3 regions of the Desulfolithobacter dissulfuricans genome follow, and region 1 is predicted to be linked to each of the others. Evidence: riboswitches for the same ligand, from Rfam matches in the RefSeq annotation. Region 1 holds a riboswitch; each other region holds the start of a gene.
The links. Region 1 has a riboswitch for cobalamin ahead of thiC (phosphomethylpyrimidine synthase ThiC). Riboswitches for the same ligand answer to the same signal wherever they lie in the genome.
Positions count from the first base shown of each region.

Region 2: it holds a riboswitch for cobalamin, as region 1 does, so the genes downstream of both, GF1_RS13630 (TonB-dependent receptor plug domain-containing protein) here and thiC (phosphomethylpyrimidine synthase ThiC) in region 1, are expected to answer to the same signal.
Region 3: it holds a riboswitch for cobalamin, as region 1 does, so the genes downstream of both, GF1_RS13030 (ribonucleoside triphosphate reductase) here and thiC (phosphomethylpyrimidine synthase ThiC) in region 1, are expected to answer to the same signal.

Region 1 covers NZ_AP024233.1:1,258,379-1,266,032, reverse strand. The annotation lists gene GF1_RS05570 (bacterioferritin-associated ferredoxin) at 1-90, opposite strand, end outside; gene GF1_RS05565 (methyl-accepting chemotaxis protein) at 448-2,688, shown strand; gene thiC (phosphomethylpyrimidine synthase ThiC) at 2,801-4,135, opposite strand; cobalamin riboswitch at 4,232-4,434, opposite strand; gene GF1_RS05555 (sigma-54-dependent transcriptional regulator) at 4,472-5,833, opposite strand; gene GF1_RS05550 (two-component system sensor histidine kinase NtrB) at 6,020-7,654, opposite strand, start outside.
Region 2 covers NZ_AP024233.1:3,048,449-3,056,102, reverse strand. The annotation lists gene GF1_RS13645 (MotA/TolQ/ExbB proton channel family protein) at 1-540, opposite strand, end outside; gene GF1_RS13640 (ABC transporter substrate-binding protein) at 527-1,474, opposite strand; gene GF1_RS13635 (dihydropteroate synthase) at 1,476-2,252, opposite strand; gene GF1_RS13630 (TonB-dependent receptor plug domain-containing protein) at 2,639-4,681, opposite strand; cobalamin riboswitch at 4,843-5,028, opposite strand; gene GF1_RS13625 (M48 family metalloprotease) at 5,132-6,334, opposite strand; gene GF1_RS13620 (putative molybdenum carrier protein) at 6,472-6,945, opposite strand; gene GF1_RS13615 (metal ABC transporter solute-binding protein, Zn/Mn family) at 6,965-7,654, opposite strand, start outside.
Region 3 covers NZ_AP024233.1:2,913,010-2,920,663, forward strand. The annotation lists gene GF1_RS13015 (B12-binding domain-containing radical SAM protein) at 1-1,413, opposite strand, end outside; gene GF1_RS13020 (PepSY-associated TM helix domain-containing protein) at 1,660-2,211, opposite strand; gene GF1_RS13025 (anaerobic ribonucleoside-triphosphate reductase activating protein) at 2,245-2,874, opposite strand; partial or broken gene GF1_RS13030 (ribonucleoside triphosphate reductase) at 2,925-5,024, opposite strand; cobalamin riboswitch at 5,052-5,289, opposite strand; gene GF1_RS13035 (M48 family metallopeptidase) at 5,361-7,175, opposite strand; tRNA gene GF1_RS13040 (tRNA-Ile) at 7,485-7,561, shown strand.

The DNA of each region.
Region 1 (7,654 bases):
TTCCAGGACCATGGACCGACCATGTTCCCGCACATCCCTGCGGATATCCTCTTCACTGTAGCCGAAGCAAAAACATATCAGCTCATCCATCAACTCTTCTCCCGTTTCCAGAACCATGCCGCCACATAGTGGTAACAACCGGCCTTGCGAACCTTACAGGCCAGGCCAACTCCCCGACAAAACATAAAACCTTCAATTTCCAATTATTAGGAACGTTATCTGTTATCATTTTTTGCCCATTCCCAGAGCCAGAAGATATTCTCTGCCTGGCTATAAATATTAAAAAACCATTTGACTCACCAAGGTTATCCACCTAAAATTTTCAACACCACAAACACACTGGAGCCCAATCGTTACAGAGAAGGCAGCTTACTTGAACCATATAATATCCAATTAACCTGTAACCAACGACATCACAGCCAGGCTGTCCGCACACGAGGAAACCCCATGTTGTCTTTCTGGAAAAATATCAGTCTCTCCATCAAATTTGGCATTCTTTTCAATGGACTGCTTCTCATTTTCATCTCCTTTCTCCTGCTCAGCTTCTACAGCAACAAAAAAACGGTAGAGAACTTTTCCAACCTGCTCGACAACGATGCGGCCATTGTCGAGCACGCAAAAAACGTCAACATCGCCATGCTCCAGTCGAGGAGAAACGAAAAGGACTTTCTCCTGAGAAAAAAGCTGGAATACCGTGACAGGCTGGAAAAGAACGTGGCCGATCTCAAGAAAGAGACCAGTGACATTCGTACCCTGGCCCAGGGGAAAAATGAAGAGATTGCCCGGATGGCCGATTCCATCATCGTTGATACCGACAGCTACCTGAACAATTTCAAGGAGCTGGTCCGGATAAGCCAGGTGATCGGCCTTGACTCAAGCTCCGGCCTTCGTGGCCACCTGGAGCAGGCCGCCCGGGAGCTGCGGGATTTTGTCAAACTCCATGAGGTGGATGAGCTCTATCTTACCCTGCTCAAAACCAGAAAACTGGAAAAGGAATATATCCGTACCAGCTCGGACCGAATCCGGAACAAACTGCTGACTGCGCTGGAACTCCTGGAGGACATAGTCAGTTCCGGAACTTTTGAGGAGTCGACCCAGAAAGAGATCTTCAACGACCTGGCCGGGTACAAGGAGGCCCTGATCCGGTTCATGGATGGTGACACTGCTGCCTATGACGCGGTGGTCGAATATGCGGTGCGTATCGAACGGGCCCTGAACTCCATCTATGTCCAGGGAGCCAGATCCCTGGTACTCAACATCAGCCTGCATGAAAAACAGTACCTGCTTCGGCGAGACCCCCAGGATCTCCAGGCGACCCTGGATGCCCTGGAGATGCTGTCCGAGGCCTTTGATAACGGCCTGGTCGATGAACAGTACCTGGAGCGTATTGTGGACAAAACCGACACGTACCGCGATGCCCTGCTGGCGCTGTACGAAAACGACCAGAAGATCACCAGAATCAACGACGCCATGCGGGAAAAGGCCCATCGGGTGGAGGAAGATGTCAGGAAAATCGTTGCCATCTCCCATGCGAAACAGCTTGAAAAACGGGAGATGATCCAGCAAAGCAACCACCGGCTGCAAGTCTCGGTGCTGGGGATCGCCACGTTAGTGACCATGGGCAGCATGCTGTTCATATTCCTTACTGTTCGCTCAATTGTCGCCACCATCCGCGAGGCGGTCACCTTTGCCGGGCGTGTGGGCGAAGGTGACTTCACCACCACTCTTGCCAGCAAAGGCCGGGACGAAATCGGTCAACTGATCGATTCGCTCAACCAGATGGTGGAAAAACTCAACACGGTCTTCAAAAAAGTGGGAAACAGCACCGGAGTTCTGCAGGCTTCGGCGGCCGAACTCTCTGAATCATCCGGTGCCATGTCCCGGGGAGCCGATCAATCATCGGAAAAGGCGAACAATGTAGCAGCAGCGACCGAAGAAATGAGCTCCAACATGAATTCCGTGGCCGCAGCATGCGAAGAAGCGGCCACCAATGTCAACATTGTCGCCGCAGCCGTGGGAGAGCTCTCGACCACGGTCCAGAGGATTGCCACGAACACCTCGGAGGCTCGGGATGTGGCCCTGGAGGCCGTGACCCTTGCTTCAAGCTCGTCTGAGAAGGTCGACGCCCTGGGGCAGGCAGCCGGGGAAATCAGTAAGGTCACCGAGGTAATCACCGAGATCTCCGAGCAGACCAACCTGCTGGCCCTCAATGCCACCATCGAGGCGGCCCGGGCCGGAGAGGCCGGCAAGGGCTTTGCGGTGGTTGCCAATGAGATCAAGGAACTGGCCAATCAGACAGCCGACGCCACCAGGGAAATCAAGACCAAAATTGAAGCCATTCAGGGCTCCACCAACCTGACGGTGAGCGAGATCAAGCGGATCACCGAGGTCATCGCCAGGGTGAACGAAATCGTGGCCACCATTGCCACCGCAGTGGATGAACAGACTGCCAGCACCACGGAGATAGCGGAGAATGTTCAGCAGGCGGCCCAGGGAATCTCCGAGGTCAATGAAAATGTTGCCCAGAGCTCGGCGGTGTCCGGTGACATTGCCCGGGAGATCGCCGAAGTCAGCCAGGTGGCCGGAGAGATCACCTCGCTCAGCACCGGCGTAAGCCAGAATGCCGAGGAGCTGGCCAGGATGGCCGATGAACTCAAGAAACTGCTGGTCCTGTTCCGCACCCGCTGACAGGGCTGCCCCCCTGGCTCTTGCTGACACAAGCCTGTCCGGCCTGAATGCCCTGGCTGGACAGGCTTTCTCTTTTCAGCCTCTTTTTTCGTCCCGCCAGGTCGGCTGGCGCCTACTTTTTCCCGGAACAACCGCTACAGCCCCGCTTATCACCGCGTATATCGCGGGCAAAGAGGGAGATTCCCCGCTCCATGGCGCAGAAATCGCCGCACATGGTGCAGGTGCGCTGGTTTTCCGGGGTGCGGTCCCTGCGAATCCTGCGGGCCTCCTCAGGAAACATCAGCAGTTCCATCTGCTTTTCCCACCGGGTATCGCGCCGGGCAATGGCCACCTGTTTCTCTCGTTCCCGCATGGATGGATCACGAGCGATGTCGCCGATCCTGGCCGCCAGCCGGGTGGCCCTGATACCTTCGCGCACGTCCTGTTCGTTGGGCAGGGCAAGATGTTCCGCCGGGGTGATGTAGCAGATCAAATCCGCCCCGTAACGAGCTGAATTAGCCGCGCCGATGGCGGCGGTAATATGGTCATAGCCGGCCCCGGAATCGGCTGGCAGCGGCCCCAGCACATAATAGGGAGCGTTGCCGCTCATCCTCTTTTCCAGCATGATATTGCCCTCGATTTCATCGAGCGGCACATGGCCCGGGCCTTCCACCATCATCTGGCATCCCATCTCCCGACCTATCTCGGCCAGTTCGCAGTTGGTGATCATCTCCGCCATCTGGGCCCGGTCGTGACTGTCATGGATGGCCCCGGCCCGGATACCGTTACCCAGCGACAGGACGGCGTCATATTTCTTCATCAGCTCGCAGACCCGGTCAAACTGCTCATAGAGGGGATTTTCCCGGTCATGGTATTCCATCCAGGACACCATGAAGGTACCACCTTTGGAGACCAGGCCGCCATAGCGATAGCCCTGGCGTCGCAGCCGCTCGATGGAATAGCGGTTGATCCCGCAGTGAATGGCCATGAACGAGATTCCATCCTCCAGCTGCCGCTCAATGAGCTCGAAAAGATACTCGGGATCGAGCTTGTTGGGGTTATGGTACTTGCGGCTGGCCTCGGAAAAGGCCTGGTACAACGGCACATTGCCCACCGGCAGGTTGACGGTGGCCAGCACCTCGCGCCGCACCAGATCCAGGTCACCACCGGTGGAAAGTTCCATCAGAGTATCGGCCTGTTCTTCTTCGGCGATCCGCGCCTTTCTTTTTTCCAGCTCGATATCCTTGATGTCCGACGACGTGCCGATGGAGGCATTGACTTTGGTCCGCAGCCCGGTGCCAATACCGACCACCTTCTGATTCGGCCGATTATGGTTGACCGGAATAACGATTTCTCCCAGGGCGACAAGCTCCCTGATCAGCTCGGCATCCTTGCCCTCATCCCGGGCTACCTGCTCCATCTGTGCTGTGATGACACCCTCGCGGGCCAGTTCCAATTGGGTTTTCATGTTCTTTTTCTTTCCTCCTGAGGCTGTCCCGGCCGGCAAAAAAAAATCCGCGCCACAGCACTCGCCATGACGCGGATCTACAGGACAGCAGTATCCGTTATTCGGTTCAATCTGGCAGGTCTTCTGACTTACGGATCAAGCCCCTGCCTGCGCCTTCCCATCCACCAGAGGTGAACAGTGGCATCATGCAGGCAGAGTCCCCGTTTACAGCGCCGGCCCTGAGCGTTACGGATTCACACCGTATTCCCTATTCTCCGTCGACAACCACCGCCGACGGCACCAGACTGATCTATAGCACCCACATATGCCAGAAATAAGAAAAAAGGACAAGACTATTTAGTGTTCGTCCAGACCGTACTCCTTGATCTTGTTGAGCAGGGTCTGCCGGGCAATTCCGAGAATTCGAGCTGTTTTCGATCGGTTACCCCCTGTCTGGGCCAGTATGGTTCGAATTGCCTCACGCTCCATGTCACGCAGGGTAAAACCCTGCCTGCCGCTCTTCTCCAGATGCGGCTCCATGTCAACCGGCAGCAGGTGAGGCGGCAGTTCCCGGGGAGTTATCTGTTCTCCAAGACAGAGGATCACTGCGCGTTCCACAGTGTTTTCCAGCTCCCTGATATTGCCAGGCCAGTCGTATCGTCCAAGGAGCATCAAGGCCTGCGGGTGAAATCCCCTGATGTCTTTCCGGTTTTTTGCCGCATATTTCTTCAGGAAATAATCAGCCAGGGCCGGAACGTCCTCTGGCCGCTCTCTGAGAGGTGGTAACTCGATGGGTACCACGGAGAGACGAAAAAAGAGATCCTGGCGGAAACTGCCCTCTTCCACCATCTGCTGAAGATTCTTGTGGGTTGCCGCGACAAGACGGACATCCACGTTTACAGACTGGCTGGAGCCGAGGCGTTCAAACTCTCCTTCCTGAATAACCCTGAGTATCTTGGCCTGGGTCTGCAACGACATATCGCCGATTTCATCAAGAAACAACGTGCCGCGGTGGGCCTGTTCAAAGCGGCCCTTACGCTGCCGCTCCGCACCGGTAAAGGCACCCCGTTCATGGCCGAACAACTCACTTTCCAGCAGATTTTCATGCAGCGCCGCGCAGTTGACCTTGATAAAGGGACCGTCTTTACGCAGACTGTTGTGATGCAGGGCCCCGGCAATCAACTCCTTACCGGTTCCCGATTCTCCGGTGATGAGTACTGTTGCATCGCTGGGAGCCACCAACGAGAGGGTCTCAAACACCCTCTGCATACCACTGCTGCGGCCGATAATATTGCCAAAGTCAAACTTTTCTCCAAGCCGTTCCCTGAGCTGTGCGTTCTCTTCTCTAAGCGCCTCGATATTGAGCGCTTTTTCCACTGCCAGATTCAGCGCCTCGATATCAACAGGCTTGGTCACATAATCGACTGCGCCCTGTTTCATAGCCGCCACAGCACTTTCCACCGAAGAAAATGCCGTGATAACAATAACCGGCTCCATGCGTCCCTTTTCCCTGAGCAGTGCCAGGGTTTCCAGGCCATCCATTCGCTGCATTTTCAGGTCCAGCAGAATCAGATCCACCTCCTGGTCCATCAGTAGAGGCAGGACCTGATCCCCATCGTCGACTTCAAGTAAGCGATAGCCGGCTCCCATGAGATTTACCTTGAGCATGGTACGATGAGCCGCGTCATCATCAACAAGCAGAATCGTTTTTTCCTGCATATCACCTGTTTCCAGTTTGTGATTACCACTGAAATTCAGCCACCGATGGATGAAGGTGTCGACCTCACTTGTTGCACGGGTGTCTGTGGCCTGGATGGCCACAGTCAAGCCCCCAGGGACGGGTTTATGGCGTCCCGTGAAACAAGGGAGGTCGACACCGGTTTCAATGCCAAAGATTGATGGTAATCAGATTCCAGTTTGATTTTTCTGGGTTACGGGGAGCACCACCGTGATTTTCGTCCCCTTGCCCGGTGCTGATACCACTTCAAAATGCCCATGATGCTGTTCAACGATCTGGTGACTGACAGCCAGGCCCAGTCCGGTCCCTGCCCGCCGGGTCGTGAAAAACGGATCAAACATTTTCTCCTGTTCTTCCCGGGTCATACCCTTGCCCGAATCGGAAACCGTTATTTGGACCGTATCTTTTTCTTCGATGCAGGCCAGGCTGATACGACCACCACCGGGGGTGGCATGCAGTGCATTTTTCAGCAGATTAAGAACAACCTGTAGAAGGAGATCGCCATCGGCAACAATGGTCCTGGTACACTGGATATCCATGAAAAAATCAATATGCCCGGCGCGGAAATCATGCTCGAGCAACCTGGCTGTCTTTTCGAGCAGCCGGCCGGGATACACTTTTCCGAACTCGGGATCTCTTGGCCTGGAAAACTGCAGCAGAGCAGAAATTGCCGCGTTCAGACGATCCACCTCTCCCACCATCAACTGGGCATATTCCCGGGAATTTTCATCCACAGCCTGATTGCCAAAATACTGGGCAAACCCTCGTAATGTCCCCAGGGGATTTCTGATTTCATGGGCAATCCCGGCCGCCATTCGTCCCAGTGCCGCGAGACGGCGGGAACGCTCCAGTTGCTTCTCCATGGCCCGCAGTTCCCGGATATCGCGGATGATCACCACGGTACCAAGTCGATTCCCCTCCTGGTCCTTCAGGGGGGAAGCGCTGAGCCGGACAGGAATGGACCGGTTATCTGTCCGCTGCATCTCATACTCCAGGGCAGCCACTCCCTGTTCCGTACAGATCTGCTCGCCGGGCCAGTTGGCAAACACCCTGTCCACCGACATACCAAGCAGTTTCCCGGCAGGAGAACCGGCCAACCGCGCTGCCCGTGCGTTCACCGATACGATCCGCTGGCCGCAGTCCAGGGTCATCAAACCGTCCGGCATGGATTCAATAACACTCCTGGTATAGAGACGCATGGTATCAAGGGTCGCCCGGGCGACACGGGCGCCCTGATACAGAAACAGAAAGTAGAAACCAGCACTGCCGAGCAGCAGCAGCAGGCCGCCCATGAACAGGGTGTGGCGGAGATCCTGCTGCTGGGCCTGGATAAATTCATCGGTATACAGGCCAATATAAATCACCTTGCGTTTGTCGAGATTTTCTCCGAACTGGGCCTGCATCCACTGTTGCCTGCGGCGAAACATCATGGATGCCATGGGACTGTCACGCCTGCCCATATCGACCATGTGAAACTCGGTAGCAACCTCAAATACGGGATTGTGATTTTCATCCTGGGCAATGATAGTGGTGACCGGCCCACCGGCTGCCAGCACCTCCGCACTTGCCGGGTGCCTGTCCCGGGGAGGCAGCCTGCCTGCAGTAGCCAGCACCACCCCGTCTTCGGTGATGACGTGAATGTAGGCAATACGATCTGTTTTGGCCGTCTCGGTGACCAGCGTCTCCAGCGGCGATGAAGAACTCATCATGTGATGCATCATGGAGGTCCTTGCTCCGGCCTGGAAACTGCGTATCAGGACCAGTCCCTCATCAAGGAGAAAACTCTTCATGACTTCCTGTTC
Region 2 (7,654 bases), 1.8 Mb from region 1:
TTCGATACGGCTTTTGAAATAATTGTAGGGGAACACGGTGATGATGGAAATTGCAAGCCCTGCAGCGGTGGTGATGAGTGCCTGGGCAATGCCTCCTGTGACCAGTTTCGGATCGGCCATCCCGCCAGTGCCAAGCATCTTGAACGAGGAGATAATGCCGAGCACGGTGCCGAAGATGCCGAGAAGCGGGGCCACGGTGATCATGGTGTCGAGTACGGTCATAAAGCGTGACATTTTTTTCACCATGTGTCGGGCCTCGGCCTCCATGGCCTTGGCCATGTCATACTCCCGATGGAGGATACCCACCGTAAGCACCCGGATCACATAATCCTCGCTGCCGCTGATCTTTTTTCCGATCCGCTCCCAGTCCCTCTTTTCCGCCAGGCGCAGGATCTCGTCCATCAGGGTCCGGTTCCGTCTGCGCTCAATTCCGATCCAGAACAAAAGCCTTTCAAGAATCACCGTGAGCACAATGATGGAGCAGGCCAAGAGCGGCCACATCACCGGCCCGCCCTGATGCATGAGTTCATAAATTCGCATGATCTTTCTCCTGGAAGATCTCCGGATGGATCAGCCCGGCAATGAGACGCAGAGCCTGGACAAAGGTGGCCGGGGAAGGCGAACAGACCAGGTTCGGGTTGACAATATGGACCCGGTGGTCGCGGACGGCCCTGATCACACCAAACCGTTCCCACCTGGCCTTTTCCCGGCCTGCCACCCCGGTCTCGGAACCCATGATCGCGATCAGGATGACATCGGGGTTTCGGGCCAGGACCTTTTCCCGGCTGACAGCTCCGGAGGACTGATCGGACAGGATATTCGTCCCGCCGCCAAACTCTATGAAATCATGGGTAAAGGAACCTGGAACCGATCCGAAGAGCGGCTCGGCCCCGACCTGGAGAAAGACCCTGGGCCGCTCCCGGCCATCAACTCTTTGCCGGATGGCGGCCACCTCCTTTTCCGCCCTGGCAACAAGCTCTCCGGCCCGCTGTTCCCGGCCGAGCAGCCGGCCAAGCCTGAGGAGTTGGGCGCAGATATCGGCAAAGGATTTCGGCTGGGTGAACTGCACCACCCGCAATCCCAGCTCACGCAGTTTTCTGATCTGAGCGGGCTGGGTCAAGCCGGTGGCCAGGATCAGGTCCGGATACAGGCTGACGATCTTCTCGATATTGATCTGCATGACCGAACCGATTTTTTCCTTGGTCCTGGCAGCTTCAGGCCGTACACAGTAGCGGGTATTGGCCACCAGGAGTTCTTCAGCGCCCAACAGGTAGATGTTTTCCGTGTTGATGGGCCCAAGCGAGATGATCCGCTGCGCCGTGGTCCTGCCCCGGGCAGGAGGATAGGTGCCCAGCAACAGGATCAGGCCGGCAAGGCAGAGAATACAGGTGCGGCTTGGAAAAGCGGTTCCGGTCGGTTTTTTGTTTCCAGAGGGTCGGCCCCCGGACCGCTTTTTCAGGAAATATCTTCGCATTTCAGGCTGCGCTGGCCAGTGGGACGCGGGACTCCCGAGCCACGGCCATGAGGTTTGTATCCAGGCAGTTCATGATCACCGTGTCCAGGCCGGCCTCGGCCAGCAGCGGCAGCAGTCGGCAGTGGAAGGAGGAACGCTCGCTCCGGGACAGGCAGACCGAGGAATTGGAGATGGCGACAATGGTTTTCGGCGGCCTGCTGCTCAGTTCTTTGACAAGCTGGATGGACTCCAGGACCACATCGATGTCCGGCAGTCCGGCGCTCAGGTTCCAGCTGGCAGGATCCGGCCGGCAACCGATCACCGGATCGAGATAGAGCTGGTCCGGGGAAAGACCGGTCGTCTCGGCGGTTTCCAGGACCTGCATGGCCAGCTGGAGACGACCGTTGACATCCGTGGGCGTCAGTTCGGAGCTGACCAGCAGGACCACCAGGTTGGCCTGGAAAAACTTCGCAATTTTCATGGCCCGGTTCAGTTCGGTCCGGCTGGCGGTCACTGCGTTGATGGTGGCCCGGCCCCGGTGGATCTCCAGGGCCCGCTGCTGGCTCAGCACGTGGCTGGAGAGAAAAAGGGGCACCTCCAGCCGGTCCTGGATGGTTTCCACCAGCCAGGGTGTGAGCCGGCCGAGTTTTCTGCTTTGGCCAAGGTTGATGTCCAGAGCGGTGGCTCCGGCCTCCACCTGACTCCGGGCAAGCTGGACCAGGCTCTCATCGTCCAGCTCTTCCAGGGCCTTGAGAAACTGCGGGTTCATGATGTGCATGCTTTCGCCGATGATTTCCATGGGATCTCCTTGGGTGTCTGATTTTTTTCAGGGCTGCTGCTTGTCCTTCAATATGTTCCCGGGCAAGGGATTATTCCGGCAACAGGCCAATGGTTTGCAACAGATTTCCGCGAAACAGCAGGGCGGCGGGCAGAAGATGAAGGTTTTTTTCGGGGCTGTGCCCCGAAAAAAACCTGTCCGGATAGGTACAGAGATTGGTCCGGCCGGGATGCTGTCATCCCGGCCGGCTGAGGATCCCGTTGCAGGTGAAAAACTGCAGGAGGCTGCCCGCCGCCCTGACAGTGTGTTTTCCTCTTTTAAAAGATCGATCGCCGGTCCGTTCATGGCGGTGACCATGATTGTCTTCGGGTCAGGGCCGGCTGCCGGTCCTCATCCATATTTTCGGCTCAGAACGCATACCGGTAGCTCAGGTAGAGGCCTCTTCCGGGCTTGGGATAGCCTGTTTTCTCGTAGTAGTATTCATCAAAGAGATTGTCCACCTTGAGGGTGAGCCGGTGATGCTCCTTAAACGACATCCCGACCACCAGGTCCGCCACCGTGAAGGAGGGGTATTCTATTTCCGGATAGCCGGGTGCGGTCCAGTCTGTATCCTTCATCCGGCCCTGGCTGCGGAAATGCAGCCTGGCATCGAACATGTCGTCCGAGTATCGGAGGCCATAGTTTATCGTGTAGTCGGCCACGTTGTGGATATCGCTCATGGTCCCATCGGGCTGTTCCTCTTCGGCCTTGAACATGTGGGTGGCATTGACAAACAGTTCCAGCGAACGGTCCCAGTTCATGGGCGCTCCGATATCAAAGGAAAATTCTGTTTCCAGCCCTTCCATTTCGGCGCTGAGGCTGTTTTCGTAGGTGGTGGTGTTGCCGACAGTGATCGTGGTGATCTTGTCGTCCACGTCGGTGTGGAAATAAGTGACGTCCATGGACAATCCCAGCCTGGGCTGAGCATAGCCGATACCGATATCCCAGGTGATCGAGGACTCGGGGTTCAGGTCCGGATTGCCCCGGGTGACCATGGTGACCCCGCCAACGTCCGTTTCCGCATAGCCGGCAAGCTGGGCCGCGGTCGGCGGAACAAAGGCCTTGCCGATGGTGGTGTGCAACCGGAGTCCCAGGTCAAGGTTGTAGTTCAGGCCGGCCCGGGGGCTGAAGGTTGAAAAATCTTCAGAGTTGGGCGTAAAATCGGTTTTGTAGGGCGTTGGTTTGGTCTCCACCTCAAAGGTGTCGTAGCGGCCGCCTATGGTGGCGGTGAGCCGGTCATCCATAAAGCGCCAGATGGTTTCCAGGTAGCCTGCCCAGTTTTCCCGGCCTTCATCCGGGGACCAGGGCGCCCTGCGGGTACCGTCCTGGTTGTAGCTCCGGCTTTCCCTGTCGATATCCTGGTAATCGATTCCGGCGACGAACCTGTGGCTGCCCCAGGTGTACTCGTCCTTGAGCTGGAATCCGAGCCAGTCGGTCTCCGAGTCGTAGCTCCGGTAGGGGGTTACCTGAACCACGGACGGGTACCAGCCCGAGTAGTGGTTGTAGTTCTCGGCAGTCTCGTTGCTGCGGTATCCCGTGAAGCTTATTCTGGTACTGTCGCCCAGTGGCCCGCCGAGAGTAACGTCCATCCCGAAGCGGTCGATATCCTTGTGGCCTGACATATCGTTGCCATAGGCTATGTCACCCGGCGTTTCTATATCGCGGCCCTGGTAGATGTCACCCCTGACATCGATCCGCCACGCTCCCAGATCACCGCCCAGGCGCAGGGAACCGTTTTGGATTTTATAGGCGGTGTTAGGCCTGGTTGCACCGTCGCCCATCTTGTAGTCGTCCGCCTGTTCGAAACGGTTGGCAAAGATGTCAAAGTCAAAGCCTCTCCCCATGCTGCCACCCACGGCCGTCTTTTCCGCATTGGTCTCAAAAGAGCCAAAGCCTATCTCCGCCATACCGGTGAGCGGCCCGGTATGCTTTTTTGTGATGACATTGACGACGCCACCCATGGCCTCGCCGCCGTAGAGAGAGGAGGCGGGCCCCTTCAGGACCTCGATCCGCTCCACGTTGTCAGTGAGCAGGGTCGCCAGGTTGGTGGCCCCTGCCGGCCGGCCGTTGACGAGGACAAGGGTGTGCTTGGTGATACCGGAGAATTCCGGCCGGAAACCGCGGATTCCGATGCCGGCAAGGGCGCCGGGATACTCTATTACTCCGATGGAACTGTTTTTCTTGAGCTGCTCGGTGAGGGTGTCGCCGGTGGTCAGCTCGATGGTCTCGCCATCGATCACCTCGACCTTGGCCGGAATCTCCCGCACTGATTCTTCACTGCGGGTGGCGGTCACCACCACCTCGTCCAGGGTAACTTCGTTTGCAGGACTGTCTTCGTCCGCTCCTGCCAGGGCCAGTCCAGGTGTGGCCACGAGACACAGGGCCAGGGCCGCTCGAATCTCCTTTTTCATCACACATCTCCTCGTAATGACGTTGTGCCGGTCCGGAGATGCCGGGTAAAGGCAAAAAAAAATCCCCGGACCAATAAACAAAAAGTTATTGATCCGAGGATCCCTGATTTTTCCTCGAACAACCCTGTGAGCATACATCTGCCCCTTGTCCGCGAGGGCAGGCTCTCTATGTATTTCAGACAGGTCTTCTGACTCCCGGATCATCCTCCTTTTGCGCCTTCCCAACCCCGGAGGAGGTCAGTGGCATGTTGCAAAATTCGTCCCCGGTCACAGCGGCGGGCCCGTCCCGGATTCACACCGGGTTCCCTATTAAGCTCGGTTAAGAGCATCTGAAAATATGACACCAACGTTACCTGAAAAAATGCGCTCCGTCAACCTGCTCCTGCCGGGAAGAGGTGATCCGTGCCCGCCGAGCGGTTATCGGTCCCGGGAATGTATCGTGAGCACCCTTCAGCGAATATAGCCCCATTCCCGGAGGCGGGCGTAGGCATATTTTGCCTTGTCACCCTGGCGCACTTGGCCAAGAAAGGCGGCGTAGGCCCGGGCGGCCTCTTCCCGGCGCTGCATGCCTTCCAGGGCCCGGCCCCGGTAGAAGAGGATGTCCGGATTGCCTGGCAGTAGCCGGTCCACCTCGTCGAATTCCCGCAGAGCCTGGCCATATTTCTGTTCCGCCAGGCTGGCCATGGCCAGCAGCCAGTGGCTCTGGGCTTCGTCCGGGTAGACCCGGGTGGCCTGGCGGGCATAGCTTGCAGCCTCATTTGGCTGCCGGCGGAGGAACTGACACTTGGCCATGACCACCAGGGCTCCGTAATCCTCCGGAGCCTGGTCAAGAGCGGTGCGCAGCAGCTCTTCGGCCCGATCGAGCTGTTTACCGGCCATGGCGGTTTCCGCCTTCTGGATGGCCTTGATCACCGGTTTGAGACGACGGAGGCTGGCGGTGTGATCCAGGTACCTTTGCCGGTGATCGGGGTTGTCGATCATGGCCCGGTAGCGGCCACGAGCATTTTGGCGGGCCGTTTCCAGCCGTTCCCGGCTCATGGGATGGGTGGCGAACATGAGCTCGATGGCGGTGGGATTGTGCTCTCCGCTCCGCAGCAGGATCTCCATGAGGCCCACCATGCCGAGCGGCGTGTATCCGGCCCTGGTCATGTACTCCATGCCCAGGGCATCGGCCTCCCGTTCGTCGTTGCGGCTGTATCTGGCCAGCAGGGCTCCGGCCCCGATGCCGCCAAGCCTGGAGATCAGTTCGGCCGTACTCTCGTGACCGGCGCTGGAGGTAGCCGCCGAGGCCCCGGCCACCAGGAGGTTGACGAGCAATCCCTTGCCCATCTGTTCGGCTGCGTGCCGGGCGCAGACATGGCCGATTTCGTGTCCCAGCAGGGCCGCCAGCTCGGCTTCGCTCTGCAGTTCCACCAGGATTCCGCGGGTGGCGGCGATGGAACCGCCGGGAAAGGCGTAGGCGTTGATATGGGCCGCATTGACGCCGCGGAACGAAAAGGGCATGTCGGGCCGATGCGAACGGCGGGCCAGTTCCAGTCCCACCCGGTTCAGGTAGCCGTTGAGTCGCTGATCCTGAATAACCCCGTAATCGGCCGAGAACTGGAACGGAGCCTGCTGTCGGTCCAGGGCTATCTCCTGACTCCTGGACATCATGACAAGGGATTTTTCTCCTGTTACCGGGTCAGTACTGCAGGCGGTAAGAAGAGGCGCTCCCATAGCGCTTCCGCCACAGAGAAGGAAAAAACGCAGGATTGACCGACGCGAAAACCGAGATGTGTTGTTTGATCTGCTCATGGTGTTTCGTCCGTTTCAGGCCAGCTGATCTGCAGCAGGAGATCGAAGACAGCCCGGTAGATACGCGGCTCGCCGCTCGCTCTGGGGCCGGCCACGTTCAGGGTTTCGATGTTATGGTCTCTCAGCCATTGCTCTATGGCTTTTTTAGCTCGCTCCGGCTGCCACAGTTCCAGGTCGATATGGAGACAGGGCCGCCGGTGCCGGATGGCCAGGGCCTCGGTCAGGGCCGAACCACCGGTGAGGGGGCCAAAGGAGACAATAAGGGTGCCGTCACTGTCCAGGATGTTTTGCCGGGTCCGGTCCCGGTAGTTGGCCGACGGCAGTTCCTGGAGCCGGTAGCGGGACGGCAGCGATCCCTCTTCAGTCCGGCGTCCCCTGGGCAGCCAGCCGCCATGGGGAATGTTCAGCCTGATGGCCGCGTCAAGGGCCGCCCGGTCGGCCCCGGTCTGTCCTCCGGAGATGATCTTCATGTTCTTTTTCAGGTTGTATTCAGGGCCGTCTGGGAGACGACCCGACCGTTGGCGAGAACGCGGCGGCGATCCGGCCGGCAATACGCTCCATGTTGGCCAGGTAGTCCCGCGCCAGCGGATCGAGCGGAATCACCACTCCGTCGATGGCCCGGGCGATGACCCGGGCGCTGGAGCTGGAAAACTGGGGCTGAACAAAGATGACATGGACATTGTCCTTCCTGGCCGAGGCGATAAGGCGTGCCAGATGGCGGGGGCCCGGCCCCTTGCCCCCGGGGGCCACTGCTTTCTGTCGCAGGCCGTAGGCCCGGCAGAAATAGCCGTAAGCTGGATGAAAAACATAGATGGTCTGGCCGGACAGGGGTGCGAGCACCTCCCTGAGTCTGCGGTCCAGAGCCTCGAGATCCGCGGCAAAGGTTTCATAGTTCAGCTGGTAGAGCTCTTTTCCTTCGGGATCGAGACGGATCAGGGTATCGCGGATGAGAGCCGCCTGTTTTTTGACAAGCCGGGGATCGAGCCAGGTGTGCGGGTCCATTTCTTCGTCGTGTCGCCTGTCTTCGACATGCTCATCACCCGCCCCGTGGCCTTCGTGGTCGTGGTCGCCGGGTAGCAGATCCAGTCCCTGACGCAGGTCGATGATGGAGAGATGGGGTATGGAGCGCTGCAGCTTGGGTATCAGGCTGTTTTCAAACGGCACACCGATGCGAAAATA
Region 3 (7,654 bases), 1.7 Mb from region 1:
CCGGAGGTGGGACGGCAGGTAGCGGAAACCGCAACGCAGCCAGTCGTAGCGAAGCAGCTCCCTGAGTAACGGCCCGTCCTCCCTGGCCGAAACCAGCTCGAAGAGCAGCCGGCTCATGGCCTTCTGGGTCCGGGCCCGGCTGAAAAAATCCCGTTTCCGGGCCAGGGCGAGCAGGGAAGTGAAAAAGCGGGCCGCGTCCTCGCCGGTCCGGGCCAGGTAGTTCCACAGGGAGGGAAAATAGCGGTTGTTGTGGAAGGCCTCCACCAGTTCACAGAAAAAATAGAGCTCCCGGAGGGTTTCATGGTCCAGCCAGCGGGTGGCCAGGATCTCGTAGGGCGGTTCCTGGCAGAACACCAGGCCAAACTCCGGCGCCCGGGCGGCCATCTCCGTGCCCGGCAGTACCTTGAGCAAGCCCATCTGGATATGATGGGGGCGAACCCGGAAGAGACGGTTGAACCCCTGGTAAAAGGTCGCCTGGTCCTCGTGGGGCAGGCCGAGGATCAGATCCACATGGATGTGGATGGTGTTGAGCGCCACCAGTTCCCTGATGTTGTCCAGGGCCGCTTCCTGGTCCATCCGGCGGTTGACTGCAGCCAGGGTCGGTGGATGGAGACTCTGGATCCCGATTTCGAACTGGAAACGGTTCGGGGGCACGGTGCGGAGAAAGGTATGCATCTCGCCGGTGAACCGGTCCGGGGCGATCTCGAAATGACACCTGGTGGAGCCAGGCCGGGAGACCAGATGCGCCCAGATGGCCAGGGCACGGCCGGGGTCGTCATTGAAGGTCCGGTCGACAAACTTGATGATCGGGGGTTCGTGTTCCAGGATCGAATCCAATTCGGACTTAACCTGGTCCAGTGGTTTATGGCGCACCCCCCTGGAGATGGAGGACAGACAGTAGGAACAGAAAAAAGGGCAGCCCCTGGACGACTCATAGTAGATCTGGCGGTGACGGAGCTCGCCTTGAAAATCGTTCGCCTCGTACGGGGACGCAAAACGCTGGCTGACCCCGGCCCGGTATTCGGCCTTGAGCCGGCGGGCCTGGAGATCCCTGAAAAATTGCCCGCCCACCCCCTCTATCTCGCCCCGGACCAGGGTGCAGGTGGGCGGCAGCCCGGTGAGCACAGGCGCCTGGGGACCACCGATGACCACCGGCAGCTCGGGCCGTATACGGGCCAGGTCATGGATAAGCCGCCGGACATAGCCATGGTTCCAGACATAGACGGAAAAAAAGATGGCGTCCGCTCCGGAACCGGCCAAAGTGAGCAGGGTCTGGTAATAGGGGTCACCCAGGGAAAACTGGCTGATCCGTACCCGGCATCCGGGAAGAAAGGTTGCAAGCTCGTTGCGGATATAAAAAAGCGCCAGGCAGGAATGGGAATAGCGGCAGTTGATGGCGACAAGATGGTACATGGAAAACAGGTCGATCCCGGCTGGACCCGGCGCAGGATGGGGGCTGCCGGGCCTGATGGACAGAGGTTCCTTGATTTATTCCCTGCCTGCGGGACCACGCGACCAGCCACACACACTCTTTCCAGAGTGGTTCGCCCCGGCCAGGCCCCAACGGGCAGGGATGTGTGGACATGATACCAGCAAACACCGCCGGGGCGCCACGTTCTTTCTCAGGTTCCGTCAGCCGGCACCACCGGCACCGGTCGCTCAGGCCAGAAAAACACCCGCGGCCAGCAGCAGCGCGCCCCCGATCACCAGCAGCCAGTCCAGGGGACGATAGCGCAGGATAAAGAGCCCGGTCAGGGTCACCAGGAGAATGGTGACACAGGCGAAATCGGCCACCACCAGCCAGGCGGTGGAGGTCTTGAAGACTTTGTGCAATCTGTTGAGATAATTCCAGGGTTGGCGCGGAGTTTTGTCGATTTGCTCCATCGTCCCCCGGGCCGGATCAATGATATAGGTGGTCCTGCCATGGGAACCGTAGAGAAATTCGATGGTGGAGGCGCCGCGGATGCGGATGACCGTGGGATCATCGCTCCGCCCGATCTGGTTCTTGTAGAAGTCGATAAACTCGCGCATCATGGCGGTATCCGACTTTTCCACCCGGGTTACGCTGCGGTGCCTGTCGATAAAATAGCCAAAACTTTTCCGGTGGTTCAGGAGCAGGCCGGTGAGGCAGTAAAAAACAACCAGTCCGGCCAGAAACAGGCCGAACCAGCGATGCAGGTTACGGAGCAGATGTCTTGTCTTGGGGTCCATGACTGTGGATTCTGGAAAGAGAGTACTGGTGGTTCAACTGTTGGTGGAAAAGGAGCCACAGAGATCCGGGCGCAGGGCATTTTCCGGCCGGAACGGCTGGAAGACATGCTGCATGGACGGAGGCAGCATGGCCGGGATCAGTTCCCGCTCCTCGGGCCGATGGAGCCCGTCCACCCAGGTGGTTCGGAACATGGCCGGGATACCGGCCCGGGAGATGATGCCGATGGAGCTCATGATACGGGCCGGCTCCACCGGAACTCCGGCCAGGATATGGTACCGCTCCGGTGTGGCCTTGACATCCATGGCAATGAAATCCACCAGGTTATCCGCCAGCAGATACTCGAGGGCCCTGGGCCTGGAACCGTTGGTGTCGAGCTTGACCAGGAAACCCATATCCCGCACCGTACGACAGAAATCGGCCAGATCCGGGTGCAGGGTGGGCTCGCCGCCGGTGATAACCACCCCTTCAAGCAGCCCGCGCCGCTTGTGGAGAAAGGCAAGGATATCCGCCTCGCCGATCTCCTGCTCCGGGTTCCTTGACGGCAACAGAGCACCGTTGTGACAGAAGGGGCAGCGGAAGTTGCAACCCTGGGTAAAGACCACAGCCGCCATCTTGCCCGGATAATCGCAGAGGGAAAACCGCTGCAGGCCGCCAAAACGCATGCCGGGCTACCTCCGGCCGGCCCCGGCCACCCGGTAGCGGCTGCGCAGGGGAACTCGTCACGCTTGCCACTGTTCCACTGGTCCACCGGCCGCAGGTAGCCGACCACCCGGGAATAGATCTCGGTACGGGCACCGCACCGGGGGCACTTCTGCTGTTCGCCCCGCAGATAACCGTGGTCCGGACAGATGGAAAACGACGGGGTGATAGTAAAATAAGGCAACCGGTAGGAGCTGCAGACCTTTTTGACGAAGGCCTTTACCGCCCCGGGATCGACCTCCGATTCCCCGAGGAAGACATGCTGAACCGTGCCGCCGGTATAGCGGGACTGGAGCGGATCCTGCAGGTCGAGGATTTCGAAGATATCGTCACTGAAGTTGACCGGCAGCTGGGTGGAATTGGAATAGATGGGCACCTGGCCGTCACTGCTGGTGCGCAGGGTACAGCGCATCTCCGGAAACCGGTGCGCATCGAGCCGGGCCAGCCGGAAACCGGTCCCCTCGGCCGGAGTGGCCTCCAGGTTGTAGTGGTTCCCGGTTTCCTCCTGGAACTGCTGCAGCCTGGCCCGCATGTGATCCAGCACGCGGATGGCGAACCGCTGGCCCGCCCTTTCTCCGATGGTCTGGCCGAGAAAGTTGAGGCAGGCCTCGTTCATACCGATGAGACCGATGGTGGAAAAATGGTTGTTCCAGAAGGAACCGAACCGTTCCCGCACGTGGCGCAGATAGTAACGGGTATAGGGATAGAGCCCTTTATCGGTGAACTGCTCAAGAACCTTGCGTTTGGTCTCAAGGCTGGTACGGGCTGTCTCCATGAGCTGGTCGAGACGGGAGAAGAAATCAGCCTCGTCCGTGGCCTGGTACCCCAGGGCCCCCATATTGATGGTGACCACGCCGATGGAACCCGTGAGGGGATTGGCACCGAAAAGTCCACCGCCCCGTTTCTCCAGCTGCCGGGTATCAAGCCGCAGGCGGCAGCACATGGACCGGGCGTCGTCCGGGGAGAGATCCGAGTTGACGAAATTGGCGAAATAGGGGATCCCATAGCGGGCTGTCACCTCCCACAGGGGTTCCAGGTCCGGGTCATCCCAGTTGAAATCATCGGTGATGTTGTAGGTGGGAATGGGAAAAGTGAACACCCGGCCCCGGGCATCGCCTTCGGAGAGCACCTCGAGAAAGGCCCGGTTGAAAAGCCCCATCTCTGCCTGGTAGTCGCCATAAACCGTGTCCTGCTGCTCACCGCCGATGATCACCGGCTGGGAGGCCAGGGCATGCGGCACCTGCAGATCCAGGGTCAGGTTGGTAAAGGGGGTCTGGAATCCGACCCGGGTCGGGACGTTCAGGTTGAAGATAAACTCCTGCAGTGCCTGCTTCACCTCCCGGTACTCGAGTCGGTCGTGGCGGATAAAGGGCGCCAGCAGGGTATCAAAGGAGGAAAAGGCCTGGGCCCCGGCGGCCTCGCCCTGGAGAGTATAGAAAAAGTTGACGATCTGGCCAAGCGCGGTGCGCAGGTGACGGGCCGGAGCTGATTCGGCCTTGCCCGAGGCGCCGCGGAATCCCACCCGGAGCAGGTCCTGGAGGTCCCAGCCCACGCAGTATACCGAAAGCTGGCCCAGGTCATGGATGTGCAGGTCTCCCTGCTGGTGGGCCCGGCGGACCTCGGGGGTGTATATCTTGCTGAGCCAGTAGACCTTGCTTACTTCGCTGGCGATATAGTTGTTGAGGCCCTGGAGGGAATAGGCCATGTTGGAGTTTTCCTCCACCTGCCAGTCGAGCCGTTCCAGGTAGCTCTCGATCAGCTCCACGTCCGCCTTCTGGACCATCTCCCGTATCCGGGCGTGCTGATCCCGGTAGAGAATATAGGCCTTGGCTGTTTTCTTGTACGGCGAGGCCAGCAGCACCTCTTCCACCAGGTCCTGAATGGTCTCCACCTCAAGGGTCTCATCGGACAGCATGGCCTGGGCCAGGCTGAGGACCCGGATGGTCAGCCGCCGGGCCTCCACCCGGCCAAATTCACCGGTGGCGCGGCCCGCCTTCAGGATCGCATCGGTGATCTTGTCCACCACAAAGGGGACCAACCGGCCATCACGTTTACGAATGGTGGTGAAAAGAGCAGACTCTGCCGCGGACGCGGCCTGAACAGACACGGACATACCTCTCTCCTTTCCTCGAAGGGTCAAGTGCGGGACATGTTGCCGGCAGGTCTTCGGACTTGTGGACAGGGGAACATGGTTCTCTTCCTACTGACCGTCGCTTCCCATCCCCGGAGGGGACAGTGCTTTTCCCGTTGCCGGGAGACGGTGGTCGTTTCCACTTACCGCTGCGGGACAGTTCCGGATTTGCACCGGATTCCCTGTCGTCCGGCTCGTAGCCAGACTGCCACGCTTCCCTTGAAGCGTACCGGCAATGTTGCGTTTCGCCACTATATATTGTGGCTCACATTTAGTCAAACACCAAATGAGGGATTTTCCCTCTCGAAAAAAAGGGGGTCAGAAATCCTGCCGATCCCAGGTCGATTCCTTGAATTTGCGTATCTGGGCCAGGTAATAACGCCGGTTTTCCGGATCCAGTTTCAGGGCCTTGAGTTCGGTCAGGATGGCCTCTTCCTTCAGGTTGTTGGCCCAGTAGGCCGTAGCCAGGGTGTCTAAAATGTACCCCTGCTGCTTGAGAGTGGCGGCGGTCCGGGCCAGGGTCAGGGCGCGGATTGGATCGCGGAGTGCGGGATCACTGGCCGTGAGCAGCAGCCAGGCCAGGTTGTTGGCCACGTCACCATTGAGCGGATCGAGTTTCAGGGCCCGCTCATAGGCGTTGATGGCCTTGCGTTCCATCTTCTTTTCCTGCATCAGATCGCCAAGGAGCAGGAGCCAGACCGAGTTTTTCGGTTCCTGCCGAAGTTTCTGCTCCAGCACGGCCTCCATGTACCTTGTCTCGTTACCGGCGGCCAGTTTGTCCAGATCCACCTGCCGCACAGCCACCACGCAGCTGAGCACGATCAGGGTATAGGCCGCCATCCCAAGCCAGACCTTGCGGTCATGGCGATGGATGAGAGAGCGGTCCTGTTCGCAGCGCTGGAGAAAATCGATCCGTTCGCCGATGCCGAAATGGTGCCACGATTTTTCATCGCGGATATTGCCCGACAGGGTGGCTATCTTTTCAAAGGAACGGATAAGAGGCCAACTGGTACCCTGGGCCCGGAACACGTACAGATCGGCCTGCCGTTCAAAGTTGCGGATAAAAAAGCCAAAGATGAAACGGAAATAGACGATCATCAGCAGAAGGATCAGCCCGCCGCTGAACAGGGCCAGCAGGGTGTCGGGCGAGACATGCAGCCGCTCCACCGTCAAGTAGAAAAAGTCCCAACCCAGGACCAGGTAGGGCAGCACCCGGGCAAGGGCGCCGGCCAGGAGGCTGAACCCGAGGAAAAGATAGATATAGAGCACCAGGTGCATCCGCTTGACATGACCTATCTCGTGGGCCAGCACCGATTCCAGCTCTTCCGGATCCAGGGCGGCCAGCAGAGCCGGGGTTACCAGTAGATAGCGGAAACGGGGAACGATACCCATGATCCCGGCGGTCAGGACCTGGCCTTCGAACAGCGGCCAGTAGAGGATTTCCGCCTTGAAATCCTGCTGCCGACAGAACCGTTCTATCTCCCGGCGCAGGGGGGAATCCGGCATGGGCCGGCAGTTCCACAGCCAGCGGACCAGAGGCGGAAAGAAGACGGCCAGGAAAACGACAAAGGCCGTAAAAAGAATCAGGTCGCCCCAGGGTGAGGTCAGGACCTGCTGAAAACGGGGCAGGGGCAGGGACGAGAGCAGATCAAAGACCAGAGACAGAACCAGCCAGGGCAGAACAATGGGCAGATTGGCCTTGATATTGGATACCACGAACCCGGCCGGGGTATAGCGTCGCTGAAATACGGCCTCGTAAGCGGGTCGGGCCTTAAGCCACATCAGGGACAGGAAAACGAAGAAAACCGCCAGCCCGCCCAGGTTCTCCAGGACCGGCAGCCGGCCGCCCAGGGAAAGAAAACGGAGGTAATACTTAAGATCAACCACATAGACGGCGACCAGGAAGAACAGAACCGCCAGGATGGAAAGCCGCCTTTCGGCGGAAAAATAGGCCGAGGCCGAGCCGAAACGGGCCCGCCGATACAGCCGGCCTGCTATCTGCGAAAAGAGGACCAGCAGGCCACCCAGGACCATGGTTCCGTAGGCGGGCGCCAGCAGAGGCTCCTTGGGAGCGGTGTCGGTGGAAAAGACAAAGATGACCACCAGAAAATAGATAAGATTATTATAGATCATCCCGGAACCACTGCTGACAAGGAGTTATATACGATAGGGACCAGATGTCCCGCTCTCTTAACCCGCATATTTCACAAAGATCGTCGCGAAAGGACGGAAAACGCCATCCCTGCAGGCGGGGAGCACCCCACCGTGGCAGCCGGAGCGTCCGGGGGCCGGACTCGGCACGCGGCCTGGAGAGCTGGAAATTCAAAGACCAAGACTACCACAGGACCAGGACAACAGAAAATATTTTTTTCTGCACACCTGAAAAAAGATATTGACCCCTGCCCGGATCCTGGTAATATTATCTGTTTCTCTATCAGAGATGGGCCTATAGCTCAGCTGGCTAGAGCCACCGGCTCATAACCGGTCGGTCCCTGGTTCGAGTCCAGGTAGGCCCACCACGGACAATACGGCATGGCGGGGTACCCACCATGCATAACACTACGCAGGATCTTGAACAAAATCATCAGCTTTCGACAATCTGTTTTTTCAGA